3 regions of the Methylotenera mobilis JLW8 genome follow, and region 2 is predicted to be linked to each of the others. Evidence: predicted binding sites of a transcription regulator. Region 2 holds the regulator's gene; each other region holds the start of a gene.

Region 1 (3,288 bases), 570 kb from region 2:
TGTTTTATTCTTAACATTAGGAGCTTAATTTATGTCCACTGCGACAGCGCAACAAGAAATTCATCCAAAAGAATCAATGGCTTTCCAAGCTGAGGTGAAACAACTCTTGCAGTTGATGATTCACTCCCTATACAGCAACAAAGAAATTGTGCTACGTGAGTTGATTTCAAATGCATCAGATGCTGCAGATAAATTACGTTTTGAAGCGTTAGCCAACGGTGCTTTGTACGAAAATGACAGCGAGTTAAAAATCCGCATCGCTTTTGATAAAGCAGCACGCACCTTAACCATTAGCGATAACGGTATCGGCATGAGCCGCGCAGAAGTAATTGCTAATATTGGTACTATCGCTAAATCTGGCACTAAAGAGTTTTTTAACGCCTTAACCGGTGACCAAGCAAAAGATGCTAATTTAATTGGTCAGTTCGGTGTGGGCTTTTACTCAGCCTTTATTATTGCCGATAAGGTAACGCTGACTACACGCCGTGCTGGTGTAACAGAAGCGGTGCGTTGGGAGTCTGCTGGTGAAGGTGACTTTACAATTGAAGCTGCAGACAAGACTAGTCGCGGTACTGAAATCGTGCTGCACTTGCGTGAAGGTGAAGATGAGTTCTTAAGCGACTGGAAACTGAAAACCATCATCCGCAAGTATTCAGACCATATCACTTTGCCGATTGTGATGAAGAAATCAGAATGGAAAGATGGTGCTGAAGTTGCAACCGATGAGGATGAAACTGTCAACAAAGCATCTGCATTATGGGCACGTAGCAAAAATGATATTACTGAAGAAGAGTACCAAGAGTTTTACAAGCATGTATCTCATGACTTTGAAAACCCACTGGCTTACACGCACAGCCGTGTAGAGGGTAAGCAGGAGTATATTTCTTTACTGTACGTGCCAGCTAAAGCACCGTTTGACTTGTACGACCGTGACCGTCGTCATGGCATTAAACTTTACGTTAAACGCGTGTTTATCATGGAAGACGCAGAAAAATTAATGCCGCAATACCTGCGCTTTATCCGCGGCGTGATTGATACCTCAGATTTACCACTTAACGTCTCGCGCGAAATCTTGCAGTCTAGCCGTGACGTAGATGCGATTAAAGCGGGCTCTGTGAAAAAGGTATTAGGTCTGCTCGAAGATATGGCTGAAAACAAGCCTGAAGACTACGCTAAATTCTACCAAGAGTTCGGCCGTGTACTCAAAGAAGGCCCAGGCGAAGATTTTGCCAATAAAGAGAAAATAGCCGGCTTATTGCGCTTTGCTTCAACCAAGGCTGATACCGACGTGCAGGATGTATCGTTCAAAGACTACATTTCACGCATGCAAGCTGAGCAAGATGTGATTTATTACATCACAGCCGATAGCTTTGCTGCGGCACAGCATAGCCCGCACTTGGAGATTTTCCGCAAAAAAGGCATCGAAGTATTGCTGATGAGTGACCGCGTGGATGAATGGCTGCTTGGTAGCTTGACCGAGTTTGAAGGTAAAAAACTGCAATCTATTGCTAAGGGTGATTTAGATTTAGGTAAGCTTGAATCCGAAACCGAGAAAGAGATTCAAAAGAAAATTGAAGAAGAATCAAAAACCTTAGTAGAAAAGATTAAGCAAACACTGGGCAGCCAAGTTAAAGACGTGCGCGTGACGCATCGCTTAACAGACTCTCCTGCATGCTTGGTGAGTGATGCGCAAGATTTGTCAGGCAACTTGGCACGTATCTTAAAAGCGGCTGGTCAGAACGCACCAGAAAGTAAGCCAATTTTAGAAATCAATCCGGGTCACAAACTGGTGAAACGCCTGGAAAACGAATCTGCAGAGGCGGTATTTGCAGATTTAACGCATGTGTTGTTCGACCAGGCGTTATTGGCAGAAGGTGGCACGTTGGAAGACCCAGCTAGTTTTGTAAAACGTATGAATAGTCTGATTAGCTAAGTTGTTGTTCTAAATATAAAAACCGCCCTGCGTAAGCTCGGCGGTTTTTTTATGGCAGTGAACAATGAAGATTTGCCATGCAACTTTCAAACAACAGTCATAAAGCTGGCGCAATTTTTGCTAAAATGAAACTACCATTCAATCATTTAAAGATTATCTAAAATGAAAACGCCAGCCGAAACTAAAGCTAAACCTAAAAAAACAGTCAAAGCTAAGTCGATTGCAATCCCCAAGCTCGGACCAATTCAACAGGCTTTAAAAAATCATTTGATATTCTCTAGCTTCAAGACCAGCGAGGCTGCAACGCCAAGGGACTGGTATGACGCTGCGAGTTATAGCGTGCGTGATCATGTCGTGGAGCGCTGGGTACAAACGGCAGAATCCTATTATCGCGACGACCCGAAGCGCGTTTACTATTTGTCCTTAGAGTTTTTGATTGGGCGCATGCTGAGCAACGCTGCACTAAACTTGGGCATTAACGAAGAGTTGAGGGAAGGCATGGATGCCTTAGGTCGCAGTCTAGAGAACGCGATAGAGTTTGAAACCGACGCGGCATTAGGTAACGGTGGTTTAGGTCGTTTGGCGGCGTGCTTTCTTGACTCAATGGCCACGATGGATATTCCAGCGGCAGGCTACGGCATTCGCTATGAGTACGGGATGTTCAGGCAATCCATAGAAAATGGCCAGCAGATAGAAAACCCGGATAACTGGTTGCGGTACGGCAATATATGGGAGTTCCAACGTCCGGAGGCCACTTATAACATCAAGTTTCACGGTCATGTTGTCAAATACCCAAATGATCAGGGCGAAGAGATTCAGCATTGGGTAGACGCTGAGCATGTGATTGCAATGGCTTATGATGTGCCGGTGCCTGGCTATGGCACAGATACTGTCAATAATTTACGTTTATGGTCAGCTAAAGCCGCGCGTGAGTTTGATTTAAGGCATTTCAATGACGGTAATTACGAAAAAGCGGTAGAAGAGCGTAATGCGACCGAGAATATTTCAAAAGTACTTTACCCGAATGACACGTCAGTGCTTGGTAAAGAGCTGCGCTTAAAGCAGCAGTATTTCTTTGTTTCTGCTTCTATTCAAGATATTTTGCGCCGCTTTTTAAGCACGCATGAAATGAAAACGCAGGATGACTGGAAGATCCTGCCAGAGAAAATAGCGATTCAACTCAATGACACGCACCCATCTGTAGGTGTGGCTGAAATGATGTATCAGTTGGTGGATGTCTATCAATTGCCGTGGTCTTTTGCCTGGGAGTTGGTGGTTAAGATTTTTGCTTACACTAACCATACGCTAATGCCAGAAGCGCTGGAAACCTGGACGGTGGATTTGTTCGGTCGTTT
Region 2 (3,288 bases):
CGCAGGAAGCCTCCATTTTCCGTAAATTGACGGTGTCTGAAAACATTCTCGCTATCCTGCAGTTGCAGGACATTCCTGAAGACGAAATGTCAGCCCGTTTGGAATCGCTGCTGGAAGAGTTGCACATCACGCATATCCGCGATAGTGCCGCGGTGAGTCTGTCTGGTGGCGAGCGCCGCCGTGTAGAAATTGCACGCTGTTTGGCATCAGACCCCAGTTTTATTTTGTTAGATGAGCCGTTTGCTGGCATTGATCCGATTGCGGTGATTGATATCCAGCAAATTATCCGCTTCTTAAGTGCGCGCAATATTGGCGTGCTGATTACTGATCATAACGTGCGTGAAACTTTGGGTATTTGCGACCGTGCTTATATTGTGAATCAAGGCCATGTGTTTGCTTCAGGCGTGCCAAGTGAGATTGTGGCCAATGAAAGCGTACGTGAAGTGTATTTGGGTAAAGATTTCCGCCTATGAAGCAAGGGTTACAACTAAAGTTTTCACAGAATCTATCGCTGACGCCGCAGTTGCAGCAGGCGATTCGCCTGTTGCAACTTTCAACGCTGGAGCTGAATCAAGAAATTGATGTGCTGATGCAAACTAATCCCCTGCTGGAACGGGGTGACGACACCGAGGATGAGTACGGCAACGCCGTAGAGCCGGTGGCTGACGGAGCCGACTTATCTGCTACCAGCCCTGAGTCTGCAGAGGCTAAGCCTGAGTTTGAAAATTTTGATGCTGAGTATGCGGAATCTGCGAGTGAGTTCAATGGCGCAGAGTCTGCAAATGCAAGTGTTGCGGATGTGTCCGATACGGCTGATTTTGATGTGCCAAGCACAGATTACGCAGACACGTTTTCGGCTGAGTTTAATGATGAGTTTGATGAGTTTTCCAACGGCAGCCGTTGGGATGAAAACACCATGCCGGCGGATGATGACAGTGACTTCAAGCCGCAGGAAACTTTGCAGACCAGTTTGCGTGAGCATTTGCTGTCCCAGTTAAAGTTGATGCCCTTGTCCGAGCGCGATCAATCGCTTGCGTTGATGCTAGTAGATAGCATTAATGATGATGGTTACTTGGAGCAAAGCCTGGAGGAAATTGCCGAGCTGATGCCAGAAGAGCTGGAGATAGATGCGATAGAGTTGCAAACAGCGTTGCGTCATGTGCAGCATTTGGATCCACCAGGCGTAGGTGCGCGCAGCTTAAGTGAGTGCTTGCTACTGCAGCTTGCGGTGTTGCCGAAATCTACACCGCATTTGGCGATGGCTGATTTGGTGGCTAAGCACCATCTGCAAGTGTTAGCCTCGCGTGACTTTGTGAAATTGCGTAAAGAACTAGGCTGTGATGAGGCTACCTTAAAGCAGGTGCAGCAACTAATTACCAGTTTAAATCCACGCCCTGGCAGTGCTTTTAGCCATATAGGTTCAGAGCACTATATCCAGCATGAAGTGATTGTGAAAAAGGTCAAAGGCATTTGGATTGCCAGCTTAAATGACAGTGTGATTCCTAAACTGAAGATCAACCAGCTGTACGCTGGTATCTTGAAGCGCAATCGTGATAGTTCCAGTCAGTACCTGCAAAGTCAGATGCAGGAAGCCAAATGGATGATTAAGAATATCCAGCAGCGTTTTTCTACCATTTTGCGTGTATCGCAGGCGATTGTAGATAGACAGCGCAACTTTCTGGAGTATGGTGAAGTTGCCATGCGCCCGCTAGTATTAAGAGAGATTGCCGATGAGCTTGATTTGCACGAGTCAACAATTTCACGCGTGACGACCAATAAATACATGCTGACACCGCGCGGTATTTTTGAACTTAAGTACTTTTTTGGCAGTTCAGTGGCGACCGATGCTGGCGGCACTTGTTCGGCAACCGCCATTCGCGCCCTGATTAAGCAGTTGGTGGATCAAGAAAATCCAAGGAAGCCATACTCGGATAATCAGATTACAGATTTGCTGGCTAAACAGGGTATTGTGGTCGCGCGGCGCACGATTGCCAAGTATCGTGAGTCTATGAATATCGCGCCAGCAAGCTTAAGAAAATCCTTATAAGTTGATTGTTGAAATCTACGTAAAAAATTGTTGAATTCCTTGCCACAGAGCGAATGAAAAGTTGTAAACTGAAATTGTTCTGTAAGTCTTAATCACGAACCTCTAAGAATTAATATTTGCGGAATATTTTCAAAAGGAGCAAGTCATGAATTTACAATTAACAGGTCATCATTTAGAAATTACGCCCGCTTTACGTGACTATGTCACCAGTAAGTTAACTAAAATCAGCAATCACTTTGATCATGTGATCGATGTCAAGGTGACCATGAGTGTCGAAAAGCTGGCTCAAAAGGTTGAAGCTACACTGCATGTGCCTGGTAATGATTTACACGCAGAATGCCAAGATGAGAATATGTATAGTGCCATCGATATGTTGACCGACAAGCTTGACCGTCAAGTGGTGAAACATAAAGAGAAAAATACCAATCATCACAAAGCGAATGGTGCGGTAAAGCATCAAAACATTGACTGAGTTTTTCTAGTATTTAATTCTTTTTTGTTACCTTAAATATGGCTCAATTCAACGTCGCTGAGCTATTCAAACAAACCCGCCGTAAACTCAAATTAAATTGGGTTGCAGGACTCGACGGCGGGTCAAATACTCTCACTAGCGAAACAGTTACCAAGCCATCTCTGGCTCTAATTGGACACCTTAATTTTGTACATCCTAACCGGGTGCAGGTATTGGGCTGTGCCGAGATGGATTATCTGACCAGCTTGCCTAGTGCAGATGCTGAACGTGCAATTAATAATTTATTTTCCACCGATTTAGCCGCTGTGATTGTGGCTAATGGTGAAAATGTACTGGATATCTTGTTGGCTGCCGCCAACCAGCACAACGTTCCGTTATTTACCTCTACCTTACGCAGCCCTGAGCTCATGGATATTTTGAGCCACTTTCTGGCGCAGGCTATGGCCGAGACTATCAGTGTGCACGGTGTATTTATGGAAGTGCAAGGCTTTGGCGTGCTGCTCAAAGGCGAGGCTGCTATCGGTAAGAGCGAGCTTGCGTTAGAGCTGATTTCACGTGGACATCGCTTGATTGCCGATGATATTGTGGATTTTTTCCGCATATCGCCTGAACGCATCGAGGGGCGCTGCCCGCCATTGCTAGAAGATTTTCTGGAGGTGCGCGGTTTGGGGATACTCAATATACGCGCATTGTTCGGTGATAATGCCGTGAAGCCCACCAAGCCGTTGGACTTGATTATCCAGCTGGAAAAAGCTGATTTACAAACTCT
Region 3 (3,288 bases), 320 kb from region 2:
TCCACGCAAGTGTTGATGCAAAAATCGCCAGATTGCCATTAGGTGGTCTGGCGTTATTTTTATCAGCGTAGGCATATCGAGGTAGCGTCTGCTACGTGTGCAAACCAAGCTGTTATTCATTTATATTCTGAGAGTTCATCCCTATGAGCCAATCCAATACCTTCAATACCCAACGTCCCTTATTAGCCACCCACCATTTCACTTATTCATTTGTTGGCCTGGCGCTCATGAGCGGCATCACCATCGGTATGAATAAGATTCTAGTCACTTTATTAGCGCTCCACCTGAATGCCGAGTCATGGCAGATAGGTTTGTTAATAGGAGCAGAAAGTTTATCGATGATGTTAATGTCGCTGCCCGCAGGCATCTTTATCAGCCGCTTCAGTGCGCGTTGGGTCTATGCAATTTCTAGTTTGGGCGCAATGATTTTATATCCGTTAATTGGCTACTCAACCTCTTGGTATCTTGCAGCTATTTTTTTATTTATTGCTGGAATTTGTATTCCATTTCGCGTGGTGGCCATGAATACCTCATGGTTAGAACGCCTGCCTGAAGTCGGCACTAGCCGTGGAGGCTGGTATCGAGGCACCTTGATGTTAGGCATAGGCTTGGTCGGGCCATTGCTTGGCAATTTAGTATCCAGTCATTTGGGGATACAGGGTAGCTATTGGATTACGAGCATATTATTTGCGGTGATGTCGTTTTATGGCTTCACTATTTTATCGCGTACACGTGAGTCCGCTGGCGCTAAAAGCGTACGTGGTGGAGTGAAGGAGATGCTGCAATACCTTACTGACCCGATGGTGCGTCAGGTATGTCTATATGATGGACTGGGGGGGATGGTACGTGGGTTTTTTGGTACTTTTATTATTGTTATTGCGGTGCGTCAATTTCACTGGAGTGCACAGCAGGGAATCACGCTGATGGTAGTAGAGGGTGCTGCATTTGTTGCGGTACTGCTATTTCTTGGGCATGTAGTGGCAAAGCTAGGTGAAAAAATAACGTATAACTTAAGCCATACCAGTCTGATTATCGGGTTGGCATTCTTGGGATTAAGTACTGGCGTGGTCGGGCTTTTGATTGGCGCTGTATTACAGGCGATAGGTCAAGCATTCAATCATCTCGTTAATATTTCACGATTGGCACATTCTGGTAAAAATATGGGTCATGTTTCAGGGTTATTTACCATGGTGGGTATGGCAGGTGGATTTGTGGGCGCCACTCTGGGCGGCTTTTTAAGCAAAGGTTTTGTGCTGCAGGATATATTTTTACTATGGATTCCTATCTGGTTGGCAGTATGTCCGGGCTTCCGTGCGTTTATCAGTAGCAACTTTAAAAAGATGACTACATAAGATATTAACGGTTTGCAAAATCAACAGTGCTGCTTCTCATCTTGTTGATTTTGCAGCAACTATTGAATTCACATCAATATGGATTGGTTTTTTGTTTGTAAAAATACAATACAAATCAATAGGTTGTATTGATTTGTATTGGCAGGTGATATTGGCATGCATCCTGCAAATTAAAAGAAATAGCGCTACATATACATATCAAGGTAGCTAGTTAATTCAGTTTAATTTTAGGAGGAATGTATGACTACAGAATTCTTGTGGCAATTGCCAACCAGCGGTGATGGGCGTTACGGCAATAGTAGAAAAGAGCGCCGTGCAGAACGTGCCTCATCCGCTCACCCCTACTCGGATGTCCTGACGGATCCTCGTGGTTTGAGCTTCAACTATTTTGATTACCTGCACCAAGTTGCACGTGCGGCAGATCTTGCTGGTTTTGATGGCATACGTATTCCAGAAGATATCAATGGTGATGAGCCATGGATCATCGCAGGTTATGTGGCACGTGGCAGTCGCCATTTAAAGCTAGTCACTGAGTTTGATGCCTCACGTGGTTCGTCAGTGTATGCAGCAAAAAATACAGTGAGCTACCAGCGCTTTACCGATGGGCGCTTTGCATGGCAGATCAGTGCTGGCGGTGATGACAAGCATAGACGCGCTTTAGGGGACTTTGTGGCAGATAGTGAAATTAATCCGCGCATTGAAGAATTTGTTACCGTAGCGCGCGGCGTACTCACCCAGTCTCCATACAGTTTTAAAGGAAAGTATTTCGAGGTGCTGAATGGCGGATTTCAAGGGGCATTATCTAACCAAAAAGTGCCGCCAATTTACCTTTCCGGTAAGAGTAAGGAGTCTTTGGCGCTATCGGCCAAAGTGGCAGACTTTCACATCTTCGATGCAGACACGGTAGAGAGTGTCCAACAGCAAATCCAAGAACTTAGCTCGCTAGCCAAACAGTATGGACGTGAGATTGCATTTGCGCTACGTATCGATATCGTCAGCCGTGAAACTGAGGATGAAGCGATTTTTGATGCACAACGTTATTGGCAGCAGTCTACGCAAAACCATCATCAGCCTGAGCTGAACGGTAATCTATGGGTAGGCTTATCAACTGATACCACAGCAGCCAATGCCACTCTAGTCGGCAGCTACGAGCAAGTGACGCAAGCACTTGTGGCCTATGCCGCTGCCGGGGTTAGCAGCTTCCTGCTTTCATCTGTCCCGCACTTTGAAGAGGCCTACCGCCTAGGGGAACATGTTTTACCTGGGGTGCGCGCTCAAATCAAGCACGATCAACGTCGTGCTGCCTAATTAAATTTAAGGAATATTGTATGACTATTGATGTTTTTTGGCGGATTCCCACCCACGGTGAACCTAGCTCACACCGTAATCGCACTCCGCATCGAGGTGACTGGTTCCCTGGAGATGACACTAAAGCCAAGCCAGGAAGTGTGGGCGGCACTGGAGAGGGTTATATCGACTATGTGGCAGAGATTGCGCGTGCTGCTGAGATTTCAGGTTTTCAGGGTGGGTTGATTCCATCTTTCCCGATGACAGATGAGCCTTGGGTGATTTCTTCATTACTCGCGCGTGAAACCTCTACGTTTCGCTTCATGATTCCGTTTCAGCCAGGATTTTTGAACCCAGTAGTCGCTGCGCGGATGACCGCAAGTTTGCAGCGCGCTACCGGTGGTAGAGCTTTATATAACATTATTACTGGTGGCGGAGGTCCTGCGCAATTATGGTGGGGAGATTCAGCGTCTCATGATGATAGATATGGCAGAACCACAGAGTTTTTGGATGTATTAAAAGGGGTTTGGAATGGCGGACCGTTCTCGTATAAAGGCAAGTTTTATCAAGTGGAAGATGCTGGATTAGCGCACCCATTATCTCAAGAAGAGTACCCTGAAATATACTTCTCAGGCTCTTCCGATGCCGC

The links. Region 2 encodes sigma-54, which starts transcription at its own class of promoters, with help from an activator protein. Its sites were predicted from a motif close to TGGCACNNTTCCTGCT; they were not measured.
Region 1: the regulator sigma-54 is predicted to act here: its motif matches at 2,040-2,055, upstream of MMOL_RS08210 (glycogen/starch/alpha-glucan phosphorylase).
Region 3: the regulator sigma-54 is predicted to act here: its motif matches at 1,505-1,520, upstream of MMOL_RS00535 (LLM class flavin-dependent oxidoreductase).

Annotation. Positions count from the first base shown of each region.
Region 1 is NC_012968.1:1,765,696-1,768,983, reverse strand. It holds gene htpG (molecular chaperone HtpG) at 32-1,933, shown strand; gene MMOL_RS08210 (glycogen/starch/alpha-glucan phosphorylase) at 2,096-3,288, shown strand, end outside.
Region 2 is NC_012968.1:2,339,499-2,342,786, reverse strand. It holds gene lptB (LPS export ABC transporter ATP-binding protein) at 1-473, shown strand, start outside; gene MMOL_RS10945 (RNA polymerase factor sigma-54) at 470-2,047, shown strand; gene hpf (ribosome hibernation-promoting factor, HPF/YfiA family) at 2,193-2,519, shown strand; gene hprK (HPr(Ser) kinase/phosphatase) at 2,558-3,288, shown strand, end outside.
Region 3 is NC_012968.1:115,451-118,738, forward strand. It holds gene MMOL_RS00530 (MFS transporter) at 144-1,352, shown strand; gene MMOL_RS00535 (LLM class flavin-dependent oxidoreductase) at 1,593-2,660, shown strand; gene MMOL_RS00540 (LLM class flavin-dependent oxidoreductase) at 2,681-3,288, shown strand, end outside.